DNA from 3 places in the Arthrobacter sp. CAN_A6 genome. Region 2 is predicted to be linked to each of the others. Evidence: riboswitches for the same ligand, from Rfam matches in the RefSeq annotation. Region 2 holds a riboswitch; each other region holds the start of a gene.
The links. A riboswitch is a leader RNA that binds a small molecule or an ion and turns the genes downstream of it on or off. The one in region 2 is predicted to bind S-adenosylmethionine.

Region 1 (6,009 bases), 180 kb from region 2:
GCGAGCGCTACGAGCACTACGGGCACGGCAGGGCGGATCAGGCGATCGTGGGTCTGGGTGGCCAGTTCTTTCTGCGGAAGAACTCGCAGGACGCTGTGAACGAATTCCGGCCGTACTTCGACAACGCCCCGGTCTACGGACACGGACCGTCGATGGAGGACTTCACCGCGCAAACCCCGCTGAGTGTCGGTAGTCCCCAGGAGGTCCTCGAGAAGACCCTGACGTTCCAGGAGTACTTCGGCGATTACCAGCGGCAGCTTTTCCTCATCGACCATGCGGGTCTGCCCCTCAAGACCGTCCTTGAGCAGCTGGACCTGTTCGGAGAATTCGTTCTCCCCGAGCTTCGGCGTGAGCTCGATTCCCGCCGTCCGGCACATGTACCCGACGGCCCCACCCATGAGAACCGCAAAGCCGCGCGGCAGCTGCTCGACAACGAGAAGCCTGTCAGCGCCTGATGCCGCCGCCGGCCGCGGACGTGCTGGGGCGTGCGGCAGGTGGAACCCGGTTCACCGGCGGGTCGCCGGGGGTTCTTCACCCTCCGGCACACCCGGTACTCGAGGCAGGGAACAAAGTTCGCGTCTCCTGCAGTGGCGTCGCCGCTACTGCACAGGAGGGTCGGACTACCTATTGACCTCTCTCTTGGCGGAGGCCTACCCTGAAGCCCCCACCACGTGGGAGCGTCCTCCGATCGCCACGTCGACCTCCTGGACGAGTCCAACCGTGCAGCCCCAGAGGGTGAGGACTGCAGTGTCAACCGGCCGTTGACGAGCGCGCCTCCAAGTGAGGGCGCGAAGGAACGGTAGAGGTAGCAAACACAGCGTGGAATGATGGCCGCCCAGCGCAGGCTGCGGCAATTCCCGGAAACCCTCGACGTGCTGGCAGGACCCCTCGGTCCTGGCTGCGGCGCCTTCATCCCGCTAGGAGTATTCGTCATTCGGGGTTGGAGCAGGAAATGAACAAAGCAAGAACCAAAATAACGGCGATGGTGTTCACGGCGGTCTTCGCTGCGGGACTCACGCCGAGCGCAGCCTTCGCCCATGGGGGATCATCGGGCAATTCAGGCTCATCGGACCACGCGTCGAGCCAGGAAGTGGTGTATGAGATCGTTCGGTCCACCGCGCGTTATAACTGGCTGGATCGGGCCATCAAGGACGGCTACGAGCGCGTCACCGATTGCATCGAGTTGCCCGGGGTGGGCGCGATGGGTGTGCACTACGCGAAGAGCAAGCTGATCGACAAGAAGACCGACGCCTCGAAACCGGAAGCACTGGTCTACATGCCGGTGAAGTACGGCAACCACGAGTACTATCGCCTCGTTGCGGTGGAGTTCCTTTCCACAGCGAAGAAGGCACCGGTCCTCGGAGGAGTCACCTTCGATTCGGAAGCGGCGGATTCGAAGGCGCCGTACAAGCACACCCTCCACGCATGGGTCTGGAAGCATAACCCGGCAGGAGTCTTTGCGCAGTGGAATCCGAGCATCAGCTGCCCAAAGGAGGACACGCACTGATCGAGGACTGAAACGGATCGTGCGCACGAAAGGTGGGAATCCCTTTCGGGCGCACGATCCCAGGGTCCGCCGCCGTTGTGCAGATGTCCCCGTATGACACTGCCGCCTCGACGCCGCCGTCGTGCGTCGTCTAGGGTCGGAACCAAGAATCAAGAGTTCCAACGCAAAACCCTGGTTCGTTGGACGGCAACCCTCTCGCTGTAGTGGGGTGCCCCAGGTGAGGATTCGGCCCGGCGGTATGCGCGCGGGCAAGTACGGCGCTTCCTCAACGGCGGTGCCCGGTCATCCGAGGAGTGCAATGCCCGCAAACGCGCCACGCCAGATCCGCTTCAACGCCTTCGACATGAACTGCGTGGGCCACCAGTCGCCGGGGCTGTGGCGCCACCCGGACGACCAGTCGCACCGGTACAAGGACCTCCGCTACTGGGCCGAGCTCGCGCGGACCCTCGAGAAGGGCCTCTTCGACGGACTCTTCATCGCCGACGTACTCGGCACGTACGACGTCTTCGGCGGCTCCAACGAAGCCACCCTGCGCCAGGGTACCCAGACGCCGGTCAATGATCCGTTCCTGCTGGTGTCCGCGATGGCACTCGTGACCGAGCACCTCGGCTTCGGCGTCACCGCCGGCACCGCCTATGAGCATCCGTATCCGTTCGCGCGCCGGCTCTCGACGCTCGATCACCTCACCAACGGCCGGGTGGGCTGGAATGTCGTCACCGGCTACTTGCCCTCGGCTGCCCGCAACATGGGCAATGAGGACCAGCTCGAGCACGATGAGCGCTACAACCACGCCGACGAGTACCTCGAAGTGCTCTACAAGCTGCTCGAAGGGTCGTGGGAGGACGACGCCGTCGTCCGGGATGTGGAGAACGGCATCTTCACCGACCCGTCGAAAGTGCATGAGATCGGGCACGACGGCAAATACTTCACCGTGCCGGGAATCCACCTCAGCGAGCCGTCGCCGCAGCGCACGCCCGTCATCTACCAGGCGGGGGCGTCGTCGAGGGGCATCGATTTTTCGGCCGGCAACGCCGAAGCGGTGTTCGTGGGTGCGCCCACCAAGGCCATCCTTAAGGACGCCGTCACGAAGATCCGCGACGCCGCCGAGGCCGCCGGCCGCGACCGGTACTCGGTGCGCATCTACACCATGCTCACGGTGATCACCGACGAGACCGAGGAAAAGGCCCACGCCAAGCACGAGGACTACAAGAAGTACGTCAGCTACGAGGGCGCCCTCGTGCTCGTGTCCGGCTGGCTCGGGATCGACCTGTCCGTCTACGATCCCGACGAACCCCTCGGCAATGTGAAGTCCAACGCCATCCACTCCGCCGTCGCGAATTTCCAGAAAGTGAACGACGACGGCGCTCCCTGGACGGTGCGCGACATCGCCGAGTGGGCGGGGATCGGCGGGCTCGGCCCGCGCGTGGTCGGTTCAGGCGCGCAGATCGCCGATGAGCTGCAGTCGTGGGTGGAAGAAACCGACGTCGACGGGTTCAACCTTGCCTATGCGGTCACGCCCGGCTCGTTCGAGGACGTCATCACGTACGTGGTGCCCGAACTCCAGAAGCGCGGCGCCTACCCCACCGAGTACGTGGAGGGCACCCTGCGGAACAAGCTGTTCGGGAAGGGCGACCGGCTCCCGGACGAGCACCGTGGCAGCAGCTTCCGCCTCCAGCACGCCCGCCGCTGAAGCCCGCGCGGTTCGTCAGGCGTAGGTCGTCCATTTCTGGTGGGTGGTGGAGTACGCGGTCAGCCGGAACTGCCCAATTCCCGGCGACCAGCAACCGTTTCTGCTGGAAGTGCTGCCAAAATGCTGCCTGGAAGTCCTGCCGGAAGGCGGGAATAGGGCTTCGCCAGGCGCGGAACCCGTGGCGTCGCTCTCCACGGGGCGATTGCGTCGGAAACAACACGCCAACGAATCACGCCAACGAATGGAGTTCACATGTCGCGCGTTGCGATTATCGGAGGCCACGGAAAAGTGGCCCTGCACCTCACGAAGATCCTCACCGGCCAGGGCCACCAGGTCAGCTCGATCTTCCGGAATCCGGACCACTCGTCCGAGGTCGGGACAGCAGGCGCGACGCCGGTGGTCGCCGACGTGTCGACGTTGTCGGTGAGTGAGATGGCCGACGTGTTCCGTGGGCACGATGCCGTGGTCTGGTCAGCCGGTGCCGGTGGCAGCAGCCCCGAGGCCACCTATGCCGTGGACCGCGATGCCGCGATCCGCTCCATGGATGCCGCCGAGGAAGCCAGCGTGGGCAGGTACGTCATGGTGTCTTACCTCGGCGCCGGCAAGGATCACGGTGTTCCCGAGGACACCGGGTTCTTCCACTATGCCGAGGCCAAGGCGGCGGCTGACGAGCACCTACGCGAATCGAAGCTTGCATGGACCATCCTCGGACCGGGTGCACTGACCACGGATCCGGGAACCGGCAAGATCGAGGTGTCGGACAAGCCCCAGCAGGACTCGGTGTCCCGCGAGGACGTGGCGCTCGTTGCCGCCGTCGTGCTCGGAAATCTCGGCACCGTGGACAAGACCCTCCAGTTCAACAGCGGCGAGACGCCGATTGCCGAGGCCATCGAAACGGCACTCTAGTCCCGAACGACCAGATGCGCCCCTTCCGAAGGAGGGCACCCGGATGAACTCGGGTGCCCTCCTTTCGTCGATCAGTCGACCGATCGGTCGATCGCTCAGCCGAGACCGAGCTGGACGAAGACGAACCAGACGAGCAGCGGCACGACGGCGATCATCGCGATAGCCCAGAGGAGCAGCGCCCGGAAGAAAAGGCGTTCGTCCTTGGGCTGGGCGCTGGCCATGAGCAGGGCGCCGCTGGTGGACATCGGGCTCACATCCACGACGGAGGAGCTGATGGCGATGGCCGTGACGACTCCGATCGGAGTCAGCAGCGGGTCCATGGCGAGGGGGGTCACGATCGGACTGACGACTCCGAGGGTGCCGGTGGTGGAGGCGAACGCCGACACGATGGCGACGACGTAACCGGTGATCAGCGCCGCAACGGAGCTGTTGCCGAGGCTTTCGATGCCTGCCTGCAGTTCCTCCAGCGCACCCATCTCCTCCAGCATGCCCACATAGGTGACGATGCCGGTGACGAGGATGATCGCGGACCACGGCATGCTCTCGACCGCTGGCTTCTGAACGGAGGAATCCACGAAGATCAGGGCCAGGGCGATCACCAGTGACGCTACTCCGACGTCCAGGCCGAGGACGGTGGTGAGGAAAAGGAGTGCGCCGATACCCGCCAGGGTGAGGATACGCATCGGGGTCGCCGCAACCTTGACCGGTCCGGTCTTGGCCGGTTCCTCGGGGGTGGCGAGGGCGGTGTCGGTCCGTGCGGGAGCGCCGTCCAGCCCCGTGCTGGAATCGTTGCCGGAATCTCTTCCGGAACCGGTGCCGGTACCTGCAGGTGTGGAGCCACTCCGTCCTTCGACGTCGTTCCTCTCCTTTTCAGCCTTCCGGACGCCACGCCGGTGCATGATCGCCTGCACGAGGACGTAGGCGATAGCCGCGAGTACCGCATTGAAGAGGAAGCAGTAGAGGAACAACTTGAGCGCATCGCCGGACGCACCCGCTTCATCGAGCATGACATTGGCGAGGACGCCGAAGGGGTTGACCGGCGAGAACGCGCCGGCGTTCGCGCCCTGCACCACGACCAGGCCCATTGCGAGTGTACTGATGCCGAACCGCATCCCCAGGGCAAGAGCCACCGGTGCCACGATCGCGATCGCGGCGGGGGTGAAGGCACCCGCAGCAGCGAGGATGGCGGTGAGCAGGAACATCAGGATCGGGACGAGGATCTTGCGGTCGCCGGCCAGCCGTTCGGCCCAGTAGGCCAACAGGTCGATGGTGCCGTTGATCCGCACGATCGCGAAAAGCAGGGTGGCCCCCACCAGGATGAAGAACAGGCCGGCGGGGAACTGGGCGATCACGTCGGTGATCGGCAGGCCGGCGAGGAGGGTGCCGACGCCGAAGGCCGCTACGACGGCGATGAGGCCGGCGTTGATCCTGGTGAAGGAGCCGATGGCGAAGGCGACGACGAGGACAGCGAAAGCGACGAGTGACATCGACATGGCGCTTGTCCCTACGCTTCGGAGCCGGCGGGAATGAAGTTTCCGGCGAGCAGGCTGCCCGCGCCGGAGATGGCCGGCTGGTGGCCGAGGGCCTTGAGGATCTCGTACGTCGTCGCTGTGGCTGCCGTGATGACCGGCAGGCCGAGCTCGTCCTCGACAGCCTGGACCGCTGGGAGTGAGGGCATCTGGACACAGGCGGACAGCACGATGACGTCGGCGCCTTCGCGCTTGAGCTGGCGTGCGATGTCGGGCAGGTTCTGGGGATCGAGGCAACCCACGGCGAGGTTGTCGTCCACCTCGAGGCTCGTGGCGTCGACGACGGTGATCCCTGCGCCTTCGATGTAGTCGACGACCATGCCGGTGAGGGGCTTCATGTAGGGCGTCACCATCGCGACTTTTTTGGCGCCCATCTC
Region 2 (10,079 bases):
GCTGACGCTGCCGGGATTGTCCGTCAACCCCCTCACACCGGAGTCGTGGTGGACCCGGCCGCTCAAGGACTGGCTTGCACGCCAGATCTGCCAGTACGAGCACCTTGCGGAGGACGAGGACCGCTATGCATGGGTACTCACCGGGGCGTGCGTGGGCCGGGGCCCGGACTGCGAGCCGCTGCTCGTCGACGTCCGCCCGCTCGGCCGGCTCGATCCGGAGGTGCTGCAGGAAGCCAAGCGGGTCTACGAGGAACACTTCGATGCCGGCGAACGGCCGTCGCAGGACTGAACCGGATGCGGCGAGCACCGGCTAGGAACCGAACCGCCAGGCCCGAGCCGGGATCGAGCGTTCAGCGGCGAGCCCGGCGGGTGAGCGCGCGGAACACCAGCTCTCCCGCCACAACTCCTTCGGCCGCGACAACGACAACGCCCGCGAGGGGAGGCCGGCGTCGTCTGCTCCCGTCGGACCGTCGGCCTCCCCTGCTCGTGCTCGGGTCCTCTCCGTGTGTCAGGAGCGGGAGGTGCTCGATCGAATGGGCGACCCGAGCCAGCAGGGTGCTCGTGCGGTGAAGAACCGGTGGAACGGCTTTCGGCCTCTGCAGTATTGCGGTGTCGACCGCGTCGCGGATGCGGTCGATGAGGGACAGCGGAACCGCCGCGACGGCGTTGCCTGGCGGCCGCCGCGCCACGTCCTCCCCCAGCACCTCGACCAGCCGGTCGAGCACGCGTTCCCGCTCCGGGTCCCCCTCCTCGAGGGTTTCGAGCCGCGTCACCAGTTCATTGACCTCCTGGTGCTCCTGCTCCACCTTAAGGGTGAGTTGTTCGCCGTCGGGCAGGACCCGCCGCACCACGGCCCAGAGCACCGCCTCCTCGGCGAAGGCGTGGGGGAACACCAGCCGGTAGATGCGCCGCAGCACATCGCCCTGCTCGGCTCCGCTCGATCCCTCCAGTTCCTTCAGCAAGGCGTTGAGCTTGACGTGGTCGTTCTTCTGCCGGACCAGGACGCTCGTGGGGCCACCCAGTTCGGCGACGGTCTGCTTGGCGACTGACTGGTACATGGGCGTCCTTTCGGAGAGTGTTTCCGGTATCAGTACCCGGGAGGCCCCGATTCGAAACATTTCCCGCTATACCAGCGACGGCTCCGGCAGCCGGTGGAATTCGGAGGCGTGGAACACGAGCGGCGCAGAGTCCTTGTCCTCGAACTGCAGGCCGTGCACCCGGAGGAGCACCACCTGGTGGTCCCCGGCGGGATATTCGGCCTCGACCGAGCAGTCCAGCCACAGCACGGCGTCGGAGAGCAGAACGGCGCCGGCGGGTGTGTCTTCGATGTCGAGTGCTGCGAACCGGTCGGCTGACTTCGACGCGATCTGCAGGCAGGCATCCTTCTGCCCGGAGGCCAGGACCGAAACACCGATACGGGGTTGCTTTCGCAGCTCCGGCCAGGTGCGCGAGGTGTTCTGGATGGCGAACATCACCAGTGGCGGATCGAGCGACACCCCCACGGTGAACGAGGAAGCAACAATGCCCTCGGGAACTCCATCCACCCGGGCACAGAGCGCGGCGATCCCTGAGGGAAACCGCCCGAAAGCCTGCCGGAGAACCGCCGGCTCCAAATTGACATCCAACGCCATGCCCACATCCTTCGAAAAAGGCGTCGTCCCGCACACCGAGAAACAGAAGGCAGCGGGGGAAACGCCGTACTTGCCGCTCGGGCGAAAACTGCCCAGCGGCCGAATCATCACCTGGAGCACCCCGCTACGACGAGAGGGTTGCTGTCCAGCCGGCCAGGGCCTGTGGCTGGAACTCTTGATTGCGCCTCCCACGCTAGGGGCACCCGGAGCCCGCCGTCAACGCCGGGCACGACACAGAACGTAAGAAAGCTGCTGCCTGCCCTTTATGACCGTCTGTGACCTGACCCGACTGGACAGCGGAAAAATCCCGCATACAGTGGGGTCAGCTTCAAGAGATGCGGCCGTCAAGCTCCGACTTGGCCGCGCACCAACCCCATGCTTTCCGGGTGGTTCGGATGACGAAGCGGGCTGCGCCCACCGCATCTGTTGCGGCGTCCGGTGCGGTCAAGAGCAACCGGAAGGATGACGCATGATGCGTTCCCACAGCTGTCCACTTCTCACCGCCTGACGCCACCCCGCCTGCGGCACCGGCCCGGCCGGCCGCCGTCGCCACCATCTCCCATTGCGCAGTCCCTGCCGCGATGACCCATGCCCGCTTCCTCGTACAGCGCACAGAAGGAACCCCATGTCCCTGCCTTTTCATGCCCGCTTCCGGGTTCGTCGCACCCTGACCCGCGGCGCAACCCTCGCCGTCGTCGCCGGTCTGCTCGCGTCCTGCGCTTCCCCTGCCGGGACGCAGACCGTGCCCGCTGACGCCACGCCCGTGGACGGCGGGGTCCTCAATGTCTCGATCTCCGCCGAGCCCGGCTGCCTCGACGGCCACGGCATCTCGGCCACGCAGCAGCAGTTCCTGGGCCGGCTGATCTACGACAACGTGGTCACGCTCGACGACGACGGCGAGATCGCCCCCTATCTCGCCGAGTCCTGGGACATCTCCGAGGACGGCAGGACGTACACGTTCCACCTCAAAAAGGACGTGACGTTCAGCGACGGGTCGCCGTGGAACGCGACCGTGTTCCAGCAAAACCTCGAGCACATGCGGGATCCTGCCACGAAGTCGCCGCTGGCCGCTGCCTACATCGCGCCCTACGTCGATGGAACGGTGATCGACGACTACACCTTCGAAGCGCACCTCGAGTACGCCTACACCCCCTTCCTCTACACGCTCGCGCAGTCCTGGCTGGGCATGAACTCGGGCAAGGCCATCACCGAGTCACCGGAAACCCTGTGCCAGAACCCGGTGGGATCCGGGCCCTACGTCCTCGAGGCCTACCAGCCGGGACAGAGCATCAGCTACGCCAAGCGGGAGGGATACGGCTGGGCTCCCGACTGGCTCGGCGGGACCGGCGAGGCCCATCTGGACGGCGTCGAGGTCACCGTGGTCGCAGAGCCCGTGATCCGCTACCAGTCCCTCGTGTCAGGCCAGTACGGGCTGACGGAGAACCTCGCGCCGCAGAACGCGGCCGCGGTGCAGGCGGACCCGGCGTTCACCTACGAGAACCTGCCGCGCACCGGCAGTCCGTACGTGCTCGGCTTCAACCTGAACCGGGAGCCCTTCAGCGACCCGGCCGTCCGGGAAGCCTTCGCCGCCGCCGTGGACACCGGGGCGGTCACGGAAAGCCTCGGCTTCGGCACCTACACCCCTATCGACTCGTACCTTTCGAAGGAGAGCAAGTACTACGACCCCTCGGTGGAAGGCACACTGACCCACGATCCCGAGCGCGCAGACCAACTGCTCGACGACGCCGGCTGGGACTCCCGCGATGCCGAGGGCTTCCGCACGAAGGACGGCGAGCGGCTGACCGTCGAAGTTCCCACAGTGGAAGCCTCGGCTCCCAGTCCCCTCCTCGTCCAGCTGCAGGGTGAGGTCCGGAAGGTAGGGATCGAGCTGGAGATCATCCAGCTTCCCCAGGCACAGCTCACGGAACTGAGGTACGCCGGAGACTACGACGCCCTGGCGGGGGTGTGGCACACCAACACCACGGACGTCCTGTTCATCCGGTACCACTCCTCGGAGATCACCGGCGAGCGCATCGGCCAGAATTCCTCCTACGTGAACGACCCGGAACTGGATGAGATCCTGCTGCGGGCTCGCGGCGCGGCCGATGGCCCTGACGCAGCGGAGGCCTACTCGCAGGCACAGCACCGGCTCACCGATCTGGTGCCGGGGCTGCCCCTCTACGAGAATCCGAGCCAGTTCGCCTACTCGAACTCGGTGCAGGGCGTAGCGACGGACACGTCCCACCCCGTTCCCGTCCTCACCTACGCCTGGCTTGCGCAGTGACGGGAACCCTGGCCCCGGAGAGCATCGGAAAGGTCCGCCGGCCCGGTGCGGTGGCCCGCCGCATCGCGCTCCGCCTCGTCGTGGGAGTCGGCGTGCTGTGGGGAGCCGCAACCCTCACCTTCCTGGCGGTGTACCTCATCCCGGGAGACACGGCGCTCCTGATCCTGGGCGGACCCGATGCCCGACCCACCCCGGAGGCGATCGACCGCGTGCGGCAGGACTACCTGCTCGACGAGCCCCTGGCCATCCAGTACCTCCACTACCTGGGCGGGTTGCTGCAGGGCGACCTCGGCCAGTCCTACCGGCTGCGCATCCCCGTCACCGAGGCCATCGGGCAACAGATCGGTTCGACGGCGCAGCTCGCCGGTGCAGCCGCGCTTCTCGCGCTGCCGCTCACGTTCGCCGTCGCCCTTGCGTCCGCGCAGCGGCGCCCGTGGATCCGCTCGCTGGTATCCGGTGTGGAGGTGGTGTGCGCAGCGACCCCCACTTTCGTGATCGGCTTCGCCCTGCTGATGGTGTTCTCGTTCAGCCTGCACTGGTTCCCGATCGGCGGCAACCAGGGGCCGGCGTCGCTCGTGCTGCCCGCACTGACGCTCGCACTCGCGGTGTTCGGCCCGCTCTCCCAGGTACTCCGCAACGAGCTCGACGACGTGCTGGAGCAGGCCTTCGTCCTCACCGCCAGGGCGCGTGGAATGCGCGACGCCCAGGTCCGCGTGCTCCACGCGCTCCGGCACGCCGTGATCCCCGTCCTGACCATGTCCGGGTTCCTCATCGCCGCCCTCCTCGGCGGTTCGGTGATCGTGGAGACCCTCTTCAGCAGGCAGGGTGTCGGAAGTCTTGCGCTCGCCTCCGTGTATGAAAAGGACCTGCCGGTGATCATCGGCGTCGTCCTGCTGTCAGCAGCCGTGTACGTGGTGGTCAACCTCGCAGTCGACCTCCTCTACACGCTCATCGATCCAAGGGTGGTAACCGCATGAGCATCGACCTTCGACCGGGCACGGTCCCGGTAGTCCAGATCCCCCCGGAGATTCCGGCTGCCGCCACCCGGAACCGGGTACGCTCTTCCCGGAGACGGCGGCGCTTCCGGCCCGGCCTCATCCTCGCCGTCGGATTTCTTGCCTGGCTCGCCCTCGCCGTCGCGGCCCCGAACGTCCTGGCTTCCACCGATCCATATTCCGTGAACCCTGCCGAGAGCTTCCGCCCGCCAAGCGCCGCGCACTGGTTCGGGACCGACGAGTCCGGGGCCGATGTCTACAGCAGGATCGTTCATGGAGCCCGGACCTCCCTGTATATCGGAGTCGGCGCCACGGCGATCGGGCTTGTCGGCGGGACGCTCCTCGGACTCTTCGCGGGCCTGAGCAAACCCTTCGTCGAGGCTTCGGTGATGCGCTTCCTCGACGTCACCCTCGCGGTGCCGGAGATCATCCTCGCGCTGGTGGTCATCGGCATCATCGGCGGGGGTACCGAGAACGCCATCCTGGCGATCGGCGCGGGCAGCATCGCCTATTACGCGCGCATCACCCGGACCCAGGCGCACCTGGTGCGGCGGGCGGCCTACGTGGAGGCGGCGGGCGTGCTGGGTTTCCCTCGCTGGCATGTCCTGCTGCACCACGTGCTGCCCAATGTCGTGAAACCGGTGCTCGTCCTGGCCACGATCGGGGTGGGGTCCGCCATCGGCGCGGGTGCCTCGCTCAGTTTCCTGGGCCTCGGCACTCCCCCACCCGCACCGGAATGGGGAGCCATGCTCTCCATCGGACGGAACTTCATCTCCAACGCGCCATGGCTCATCACGCTGCCGGCCGCGTTCCTCGTCGGGACCGTCCTTGCGATCACCGTCGTCGGGCGTGAACTGCGCCGCCGTTCCGAAGGAAGGACAACCTCATGACCAGCACACCCATCGTCGAGGTGAAGAACCTCAGCGTTTCCTTCGGTCCGCGACGCGCCCCGCGCACCGTCCTCCGGGACGTTTCCCTCGCCGTCCATGCCGGCGAATGCCTCGCCCTGGTCGGCGAGTCGGGCTCGGGGAAATCAGTGACGGCACGCACGCTCGTCGGGTTGACCGGGCCGCAGTCGCACCTCAGCGCCGAAGCCGTCTCCTTCCGCGGGGAGGACACCCGTGGCTGGGGCGAGCGCGAGTGGAAGTCGGTGCGCGGCCGGCACATCGGCTTCGTCCTTCAGGACGCCCTGTCCTCACTGGACTCACTGCGCCGGATCGGCGACGAGGTGGGCGAAGCGCTGAAACTCCACACCGACCTCGGAAAGGCCGCCCGGCAGGCGCGCGTCCTCGAACTGCTCACAGAGGTGGGTGTGCCGGAACCGGGGCTGAGGGCCCTGCAGTACTCGCATCAGTTGTCCGGCGGCCTCCGGCAGCGGGCGCTGATCGCCTCGGCAATCGCCGCGGGCCCGGGATTCCTCATCGCGGACGAACCGACGACGGCGCTTGACGCCACGGTGGCTGCGCAGGTGATGCGCCTGCTGAATCGGCTGAAGACCGGCTCCATGGGCATGCTCGTGGTGAGCCACGACCTGTCCGTCGTGGCGGGCCTCGCGGACCGGATCGCGGTGATGCGGGACGGCGAGATCGTCGAACAGGGCCCCACCCAGCAGGTGCTGCAGGATCCCCAGCACCCCTACACCCTCGAGCTCCTGGCTTCGATTCCTTCGGCCACCTCACGCGGGTCGCGGCTCGGCGGGAACCGGGTCGTCGTGCAGGGGCGCCCCGATGCACCCGTGGCCGTTCCTCGACCCGCCCCTCCAGCCGGCAACCAGTCCGTTCCATCCGCCGGCAGCCAGTCCGTTCCATCCGCCGGCAGCCGGTCCACACCCCGCGCCGCCGGGCAGGTGGGCGGTAATCGGCACAGCACCATCCTGTCGGTGAAGGACATCACCAAGACCTTTCCCGGTCCGGACCGCGTGAACCGCACGGTCGTGGATCGGGTGTCGTTCTCGCTCGAGCGCGGCACCACATTGGGCATCGTCGGTGAATCCGGCTCCGGAAAGAGCACTGCGGCCCGCATGGTCCTCGGCGTCGAGAAACCCGATTCGGGCAGCGTGCTCCTGCACGGCGCAACGTGGGAGGACCTGGGACGGTCCGGGAACCGCACCGCGCGCCGGTCCGTGCAGATGATCTACCAGGATCCCCTCAGTTCCTTCGACCCGCGGCACACCGTCGGCCGGATCATCGGCGAAGCACTCCTGGCCGCGGGTGTCCCCCGTGCCGCCCGTGCGGAACGAATCAGCGAGCTTCTCGGCCTGGTCCGACTGGGGGCCGACGAGCACGAGCGCCGGCCCATCGAGCTCTCGGGCGGCCAACGCCAGCGCGTCGCCATCGCCCGTGCCCTGGCCGCCGAGCCCGAAGTCCTGATCTGCGACGAGCCGGTTTCCGCCCTGGATGTGTCGGTGCAGGCGCAGATCCTCGACCTCCTTGCCGACCTGCAGCAGGAGTTCTCGCTGAGTTACCTGTTCATCTCCCACGACCTCGGCGTCATCCACCACATCGCCGACACCGTACTGGTGATGAAGAACGGCGCGGTGGTGGAATCCGGTCCCATCGACCGCGTCTTCCTGCAGCCCGACCAGGCGTACACGCGGGAGTTATTGAGCGCCATCCCGCAGCTTCCCTCCCCTCCACTTCCTTCCGTCAAGGAGCAGATCCACTCATGACCAAGAAAATCGCCTTCAACCTTTTCGAAATGAACTGCGTGGGCCACATCTCGCACGGTTTGTGGGTCCATCCGGAGAACAACCGTCACCGCTTCAACGACCTCGACTTCTGGGTCGAGGAAGCCAAGCTCCTCGAGGCCGGGCTCTTCGACACCGTGTTCCTCGCCGACGTCGTCGGAACCTACGACGGCTACCGCGCCGGACCGGAGACAGCACTCCGCGAAGCCGTGCAGATTCCGAGCAACGACCCCCTGCTGGTCATCCCCGCGATGGCGGCAGCCACGAAGCATCTCGGTTTCGCTGCGACCTTCTCCACCACCTATGAGCCGCCCTTCGCCTTCGCACGCCGCGCCTCGACGCTGGACCACCTCACGAAGGGGCGCTTCGGCTGGAACATCGTGACCTCCTACCTGCCCAACGCGGCACGGAATTTCGGGCTGCCCGACGAAGTGGAACATGACCGCCGCTACGAGATAGCCGACGAATACCTCGATGTCCTCTACAAGCTGTGGGAGGGATCGTGGGATGACGACGCCGTGGTGCAGGACCGCGAACGCCGCGTCTACACCGACCCCACGAAGGTCCGGTACATCAACCACCAGGGGCCCCATTTCTCGGTGGCCGGACCGCACCTGGCCCAGCCGTCCCTCCAGCGCACCCCGGTCCTCTTCCAGGCCGGCAGTTCGGTGGCGGGCAAAGCCTTCGCGGCAAAACACGCCGAGGCGGTCTTCGTGGGCGGCACCGACCTTGCGGCGTACCGCGACAACGTGGCCGACCTTCGGCGCCTCGCCCAGGCGAACGGCCGTGCCGGGAACCACATCAAGACCTTCGCGAGTGCCGTCGTCATCGTAGGGAAAACCTCCAAGGACGCGCAGCGGAAGGCGGAGGAGTTCGAGAAACTCTCCAGCGCGGAGGGCTACCTCGCGCATCTGGGCGGAGGCGGCATCGACCTCGCGGCATACCATCCGAGCGAGCTCGTCGAGGATATCCTTGCGCGCGAGAACCGACCCGGCAGGGACCGGCAGCCCAGCAACCGCCGCCTGCCGGCCGGCACCACGGTGGGTGAGGCGCTGGGGCGGGTGACGCGGTTCGACCGCGGGCCGTTCTTCGCGGTCGGCACGGCGGTCGAAGTGGTCAACGAGATTGAGCGGTGGGTTCGTGAGACCGACCTCGACGGATTCAACCTGCGGCAGTTCCTCACCCCCGGTACGGCCGAGGACTTCGTGGAACACGTGGTGCCCGAACTCCAGCGCCGCGGGCTGTACCGCACCTCCTATGAGGAGGGAACCCTGCGCGAGCGGTTCTTCGGCGCCGGTAATGCTCGGCTCTTCGACTCCCACCCGGGCGCCCGCTACCGCGGAGGAGCGAACCTCGATTCGCCGGCCCTCGCTTCGGTTTCGGTCTAGGAGAGCCTCGATGACAGCAACAGCAACCGCTGCAACACGTCCGACCGACCAGGACCTGCTTGCCCGCTTCGGCCCGCTCTTCGATCACATCGCCGCAGGCTCGACACTGCGTGAGGTGCAGCGGGAACTTCCCTCCGCCGAGGTCGAGTCCCTGAAGACGGCAGGATTCGGAGCGCTGCGAATACCGCAGGACCGTGGCGGACTCGGCGCCTCCCTCCCCCAGCTCTTCCTGCTCCTGACGAACCTCGCCGCTGCCGACTCGAACCTCGCCCAGCTCTGGCGGGGGCACTTCGCCTTCGTGGAAGGGCTCCTTCTCGACGACGGCGGTCCTCGTGCCGAGCGCTGGTTTCCCGTCATTGCCGGCGGCGCCATGATCGGCAACGCCTCGAGTGAGCTGACCGGGGCATCGCTCACGGACATCAGCACCACCATCTCGGCCGTGGACGGCGACCTGCTCCTGGAGGGGACGAAGTACTACAGCACCGGCAGCCTCTACGCGGACTGGATTGCCGGCAGCGCGGTTTCCGGTGGCCAACGGGTCTCCTATGCCGTCGCTGCCGGCGCACCCGGCGTGGAGTGCCTCGACGACTGGAACGGGTTCGGCCAGAGACTGACGGGCAGTGGCACCACGGTGTTCCGGAGCGTCCGGGTGGATCCCGCCGACGTCAGGCCCTTCGACAGGAGCCAGCCGAGTCACGTGCACGCCTTCTTCCAGCTGGTCCTGGTGGCCGCACTCGCAGGCATAGCACGGGCCGCAACGGACGACGTCGTCGCCTTCGTTGCGCCGCGCACCCGCACGTACGCGAATGCGACGTCGTCCGTGCCCGCCGGGGATCCGCAGGTGCAGCAGGTGATCGGTGAAGTCTCAAGCCTCGCCTTCTCCGCTGAGGCCTCGGTCAGCGCTGCGGCACGCGCGCTCGGGAAGGCATTCGGCGTCCTCACCGAGGCGTCCGGTGCTGGTATGAGACGCGACGCCGTCGATGAAGCGGAGCTGGCTGTCTACCAGGCGCAGGTGACCGTCATCGACCAGGTACTCAGCGCGACGTCCCGGCTGTTCGAGGTGGGCGGGGCGTCGGCGGTGTCCATCGAGCGCGG
Region 3 (6,009 bases), on a different contig from region 2:
GCCGCGCGGTGCTCGCCGCCTGCCGCAATGCGGGCCTGGGCCTGAGGGTCCATGGGAACCAGCTCGGCTCCGGGGAAGGCGTAGCGCTCGCCGTGGAGTTCGGAGCGGCAAGCGTGGACCACGTGAACCACCTGGTCCCCGCGGACATCGACGCGCTCGCCGGGTCCTGGGCTGCCTGGGAAGCGACATCCGGAACCCGCCGGGGAACCGTCGCCACCTGCCTGCCGGCATGCGACCTCTCGACCCGCCAGCCGCTCGCCCCGGCACGGGCACTGCTCGACGCCGGGGTGCCGGTGGCGCTCGCCAGCAACTGCAATCCGGGCTCGTCCTTCACCAGTTCCATGGCGTTCTGCATCACCACCGCCGTCCTCCAGATGGGGCTCAGTGTTCACGAGGCGGTGCGGGCAGCCACCTACGGGGGAGCGCTGGCCCTCCGCCGGGAGTCCGGACAGGACCTCGACGGCGCCCGCGCGGTCGGTTCGGTCGCCGTCGGACACCGCGCGGACGTCCAGCTCCTCGACGCGCCGTCGGCCACGCATCTGGCCTACCGGCCGGGCATGCCGCTCTCCGGAGCGGTCTGGAAGGCCGGACGCCGGGTCGACCGGCAGGCGGTGCGCCGGGGGGCCGTTGGGAATCCGCAGGAACCACTGGAAGGATAGCCGCATGCCTGCGCCGCTCCCCGCCCCCCGAGACACCCCCAGCAACGCCCCCGGCACTGTGGAGGAGAGCGGATCTCCGCAGCCGGCGCGGCGTATCAAGGCCGAGATCCTCGTCGTGCTCGGCCTGTCGCTCGGCCAGTCCGGGGTGTACGCGGCGGTGAACCTGCTGGAGAAACTGACCCGGGGCCCGCTGTCCGGTCAGACCACCACCCTCAACCCCGTCCTCAACGACCGCCAGTATTTCGACCTCACGTATCAGCTGCTCAGTATCTTCTTCGCGCTCGTGCCGGTGGCGCTCGTGTTGTTCCTGCTGAGCGGGCCCGGCGTCTCGGCGTTCCGCCGTCTCGGTTTCACCTTCGCGAAACCCGGCACCGATTTCGGGCTGGGCCTGGGGCTGGCCGCCGTCATCGGGGTCGGCACGCTGGGCGTCTATGCCGGCGGCCGTGCGCTGGGGCTGACGACAGCGATCGTCCCGGCTGCCCTCGACGCGTACTGGTGGACCGTGCCCGTCCTGATCCTTTCGGCCCTCCGCCATGCAGTGCTCGAGGAGGTCATCGTGGTGGGGTACCTGTTCGAGCGGTTCGGCGAGCTCCGGTGGTCGGTGCCGGTCATCATCGTCACCAGCGCACTGATCCGGGGAAGCTATCACCTGTACCAGGGTTTCGGACCGTTCATCGGTAACGTCCTGATGGGGCTGTTGTTCGGCTACGTCTACGCGAAACGGCGCAGGGTGATGCCACTCGTCATTGCCCACGCAGCAATCGACATCACCGGCTTCGTGGGGTTTGCGCTGATCGGTCCGGCGATCGGCATCGGCGGCTGAGAGCGGCAGGGTTCTCCCGACTCCTTTGGGCCACGAAAATGTGACTAAATTACCGCGAAGTTCGGTGCTAATTTGAAGGAGTCGCGGCTCATCCACAGGCCGCCAAGGAGGAACAATGACAGTCATCACGAACGTCTCAGAATGCAGCGTCGGGAATTGTTCGTTCAACCATGACGGCTGTACGGCGATCGCCATCACCGTCTCCGGGAGCACCGACCACGCGTCGTGCGCCACGTTCATCGACACCTCGGTCAGTGGTGGCCTGCCGAAGATGCTCGCACAGGTGGGAGCTTGCCAGCGGGCGGAGTGCAACTACAACCACGACCTCATGTGCACGGCGTCCGCCGTCAAGGTCGGCCCCGGTGCCGAGGACGCTGACTGCCTCACCTATACACACGCCTAGGTCGGCATTTCGGCCGAAGAGAGCAGGAGCCGCACTGGTTCCAGTCCGGCTCCTGCTCCCTGCCCGAAATTTTGAGCGTCGGTAGCGTTAGATCTCCACGCGGCCGTTCGCGGTCTCGAACGTCACCGACATGATTCCTGGGGTTCCGTTGGGCGCCACCCAGTGGACGTCGACGCCGTCGAGCGTTTCCTCGACCTGCGTGCCGAGCCATTCGGTGACGCGCTCCGAGGAACCGGCGATCGTGAGGCAGTCGAGTTTCACCGTGGCGGGGCGGGCCTGTGACGGATGCAGGGCTTCGAGCCCGTCATCCCATCGCAGGAGGTAGGGGACCTGCGGATCGGCGATCAGACCCTTGATGCCGATCTGCTGCCACGAGAGTTCCTGGCCATCCGGGAATTTCCGGTTGCCCGGAACCGCACTGCGGCCGAGGCGCTCCTCGAAGGGTTCGAGGTTCTCGACTGCGACGCACCAGCCCATCCAGCCTCCACCGGCCTCGGAGCGCGCGCGCACGGCCTGCCCGAAGGGTGCCTTGTCGGACGCTGGGTGCGAGAGCACCTCGACAACTTCCAGGTACTGCCCGTTGACCAGGGGAAAAATCATGTTCCGTGTGCCGAAGCGGGGGTGCACACCGCCCTTCACGGGTTCCATGCCGAGGGCGGTTGCAATCCGCTCGGCGGTGGCAGCCAGTCCATCGGGTTCGCAGGCGTAAGAGACGTGATCCAGGCGCATGGCTACATTTTGGCACTTTGTGATGGGCGTCTCGACTTAGGCCGCCCTTACTTCACGGGGCGTCATCTCGGGCCTTCCGGAGTTGCCTGCACCGCCGGTTTGGGCTTTCATTGACTGCAGGTCATGAGTGCCAGCGGAAAGCCCCGGCTCGCTGGCCGGCAACCCTCCAACCGCGGTGGGGTGCCCCGGGTGAAGACCAGGCGGAGCCCGCACGGGTGCTGCGCAAGCGCGGGCCGACAAGCCCTGGCCGGTCTTCCCCGGCGACGGCGAATGGGCCCCCATCGAGAGGGGACACCATGTCCAACGATTGGTCATTCGAAACACGGCAGATCCACGCCGGGCAGACACCCGACTCCGCCACGGGGGCGCGTGCGCTGCCGATCTACCAGACGTCCTCATTCGTCTTTCCCAGCGCGCAGAGCGCTGCCGACCGTTTCGCGCTGACCGAGCTTGCCCCGATCTATACGCGGATCGGCAATCCGACGCAGGAAGCCGTCGAGGTCCGCATCGCGAGCCTCGAGGGCGGTGCCGGCGCCCTGCTGCTGGCATCGGGACAGGCAGCCGAGACGTTCGCGGTGCTGAACGTCGCGGAGGTGGGGGACCACATCGTCGCGAGTCCCAGCCTTTACGGCGGCACGTTCAACCTCTTCCGGCACACGCTGAAGAAGTTCGGCATCGACTGCACCTTCGTGGAGGACCCGGACAACCTCGAGCAGTGGCGTGCGGCGGTTCGCCCCAACACCAAACTGTTCTTCGGTGAGGTGGTCTCGAATCCCCGCCAGGACGTCCTCGACATCGAAGGCATCAGCGCCGTGGCGCACGAGCACGGCATCCCACTGATCGTCGACAACACGCTGTCCACGCCCTACCTCATCCGGCCCATCGAGTGGGGCGCCGACATCGTGGTCCATTCCGCCACCAAGTACCTCGGCGGCCACGGTAACGCCATCGCGGGAGTGATCGTCGATTCCGGAAAGTTCGACTTCGCCAAGGATCCGGAGAAGTTTCCCGGCTTCAACACTCCTGACGAGAGCTACCACGGACTGGTCTACGCCAGGGACCTCGGAGTCGGCAGCGCTCTCGGCGCAAACCTCGCCTACATCCTCAAGGCACGAGTCCAGCTGTTGCGGGACCTCGGTTCCTCGGTGTCACCTTTCAATGCCTTCCTGATCGCCCAGGGCATCGAGACCCTCAGCCTGCGGATGGAGCGGCACGTCGAGAACGCCCGGGCCGTGGCTGAATGGCTTGAACAGCACGACGACGTCGAATCAGTCGCCTATGCGGGGCTGCCCTCGAGCCCCTGGTACGAACGTGGCCGCACCTACGGACCGCGCGGCACCGGTGCCATCGTGTCGTTCGACATCGAAGGGGGGATCGAGGCCGGCAAACGGTTCGTCGACGGTCTCGAGCTCCACTCCCATGTGGCGAACGTGGGTGATGTCCGTTCGCTCGTGATCCACCCGGCGTCGACCACCCACAGCCAGCTGGGCGCGGAAGCGCAACTGACGGCCGGGGTGCGTCCCGGGCTCGTGCGGCTGTCGGTGGGACTCGAGAACCTCCAGGACATCCTCGCCGACCTGGATGCAAGCTTCCGAGCGGCGAAGGGGGCGTAGGCAAACCGGTGACCACCTATTTTCCTGCGCCGTCGTCCCGCCTGCCCCGAACAGTTTCGGGGAGCGACGGCTTGCTTCGAACTGCGTTGCTGGGCCCGGTGGTGCTTGACGCCGGTGGTGAACTCCCCGACGTGCAGCTGGCCTTCGAGACCTGGGGCACCCTCAACGGGGATGCGACGAATGCGGTGCTGGTGCATCATGCACTGACCGGCAGTTCCCATGTCGCCCGAGGGGCGTCCGAGGAGGACGGGTGGTGGGATTCACTGGTCGGCCCCGGCCGCACGGTGGACACGGACAGGTACTTCGTCGTGTCCATCAACATGATCGGCGGTTGCTACGGCTCGACCGGACCGGCGAGCCTCGACCCCCAGGGATCGCCGTGGGGGTCGAGGTTCCCGTTCGTCACCATCCGGGATTCGGTCCGCACCGAGGCGCTGCTGATGGACCGCCTGGGGATCCGGCGCTGGCATTCGGTCCTGGGAGGATCGATGGGCGGGGCGCGCGCCCTGGAATGGGCACTGATGTACCCGGAGCGGGTGGAACGGTGTGCGGTCATCGCCTGCACCGCCGCAAGCTCGGCCGAGCAGATCGCGTTCGCCCAGGCGCAGCTCCAGGCGATCCGCCTCGATCCGGCGTACGCGGGAGGCGACTACTACGGGACGGACCCTCCTGTTGCCGGACTGGGCCTCGCGCGACGGATCGCCCACATTACCTACCGGTCCGAGGCGGAGCTCGGTGACCGTTTCGGGAGGGCCGCCCAGGACGTGGAGCAGCCGTTCGGCGGCGTGCTCCCCGCGGAGCGCGGACGCTACCAGGTGGAAAGCTACCTCGACCACCAGGCGGAGAAACTGGTCCACCGCTTCGACGCCAACAGCTACGTGATACTCACCGAGGCGCTCATGAGCCACGATGCCGCGCGGGACCGTGGAAGCCTTGCACAGGCGCTGAGCGGAGCCACTGCACGGTTCTTCATCGCAGCGGTGGACACCGACCGCCTGTATTTCCCCGGGCAGTCGGCAGTCCTGGCGGAGTCACTTCCGGGACACGTACCGGTGCACACGATCCGGTCCCCGATCGGGCACGATGCATTCCTGACACAGATCCATCAACTCGACCGGGAGCTGACGGAGGCGTTCTTCAGCGATTAGGACCGAATCCTGGGTACCGGACCGGAATGCAAAGGTTGGGTTTGGCGGACATCGGGCCTAGGGTTGGAGCTAAGCCTGCTTAGTATGTAGCGCAGCTGTGTTTATGCATGCCAGGCAGGCTCTACCGCAGTCCAACGCCGTCGAAGGAGCTGTTCATGGAACTCAGTACTATCGGTTGGAACGAAGAAGCACGTCAGAAGATCCTGCTCGACGCGGACCGCGCGCTTCAGTCAGCGGTGCGTGAGGCGGCGCAGACCCTCAAGGGCAGCAGCCGCGACGAGATCTACGAATTCCTGTTCCAGAAACTGCAGCCCCAGTTCGTCGACTTCAAGCCCGGCCCCGATCTCGGGAAATGCGCCGACGCCGTCGCGAACGGTGAGGTGTCGCTGAACGGCTGACGCGGTCGGGCGATCAGCTTCCGTCCGCCAGCGCCGCCGGTCCCTTCCCGGAAGGGACCGGCGGCGTTTTTCATCCTCCGGTGGGTCCGCCGTTCCCGGTCCGCCGTTCCTAGTCGGCTGATCCGGGCGGCATTCCGGGGCCGAAGATGGTGCCGGGCTCCGGGCGCTTGGCGGTCACGCCGTCGCCCGAGGACTGGTGCCGGAGCCGCCGGAGAACCCAGGGGACGAAGAATTCA

Region 1: linked by a shared signal. The riboswitch ahead of IWX75_RS06830 (LLM class flavin-dependent oxidoreductase) and the one ahead of IWX75_RS07680 (flavin reductase family protein) in region 2 are both predicted to bind S-adenosylmethionine.
Region 3: linked by a shared signal. The riboswitch ahead of IWX75_RS08965 (bifunctional o-acetylhomoserine/o-acetylserine sulfhydrylase) and the one ahead of IWX75_RS07680 (flavin reductase family protein) in region 2 are both predicted to bind S-adenosylmethionine.

The regions. Positions count from the first base shown of each region.
Region 1 covers NZ_JADOUV010000003.1:122,164-128,172, forward strand. Annotated here, with positions in the region: gene IWX75_RS06820 (LLM class flavin-dependent oxidoreductase) at 1-455, shown strand, start outside; gene IWX75_RS06825 (hypothetical protein) at 953-1,507, shown strand; SAM riboswitch class IV at 1,655-1,768, shown strand; gene IWX75_RS06830 (LLM class flavin-dependent oxidoreductase) at 1,806-3,197, shown strand; gene IWX75_RS06835 (SDR family oxidoreductase) at 3,450-4,103, shown strand; gene IWX75_RS06840 (SLC13 family permease) at 4,199-5,596, opposite strand; gene IWX75_RS06845 (maleate cis-trans isomerase family protein) at 5,608-6,009, opposite strand, start outside.
Region 2 covers NZ_JADOUV010000003.1:303,165-313,243, reverse strand. Annotated here, with positions in the region: gene IWX75_RS07690 (DUF6098 family protein) at 1-289, shown strand, start outside; gene IWX75_RS07685 (hemerythrin domain-containing protein) at 351-1,058, opposite strand; gene IWX75_RS07680 (flavin reductase family protein) at 1,125-1,631, opposite strand; SAM riboswitch class IV at 1,693-1,812, opposite strand; SAM riboswitch class IV at 1,958-2,088, shown strand; gene IWX75_RS07675 (ABC transporter substrate-binding protein) at 2,257-3,915, shown strand; gene IWX75_RS07670 (ABC transporter permease) at 3,912-4,892, shown strand; gene IWX75_RS07665 (ABC transporter permease) at 4,889-5,800, shown strand; gene IWX75_RS07660 (dipeptide ABC transporter ATP-binding protein) at 5,797-7,578, shown strand; gene IWX75_RS07655 (LLM class flavin-dependent oxidoreductase) at 7,575-8,984, shown strand; gene IWX75_RS07650 (acyl-CoA dehydrogenase) at 8,995-10,079, shown strand, end outside.
Region 3 covers NZ_JADOUV010000004.1:134,398-140,406, forward strand. Annotated here, with positions in the region: gene IWX75_RS08945 (amidohydrolase family protein) at 1-659, shown strand, start outside; gene IWX75_RS08950 (CPBP family intramembrane glutamic endopeptidase) at 664-1,482, shown strand; gene IWX75_RS08955 (DUF1540 domain-containing protein) at 1,598-1,885, shown strand; gene IWX75_RS08960 (VOC family protein) at 1,973-2,614, opposite strand; SAM riboswitch class IV at 2,734-2,849, shown strand; gene IWX75_RS08965 (bifunctional o-acetylhomoserine/o-acetylserine sulfhydrylase) at 2,911-4,227, shown strand; gene metX (homoserine O-acetyltransferase MetX) at 4,236-5,375, shown strand; gene IWX75_RS08975 (hypothetical protein) at 5,531-5,773, shown strand; gene IWX75_RS08980 (SGNH/GDSL hydrolase family protein) at 5,883-6,009, opposite strand, start outside.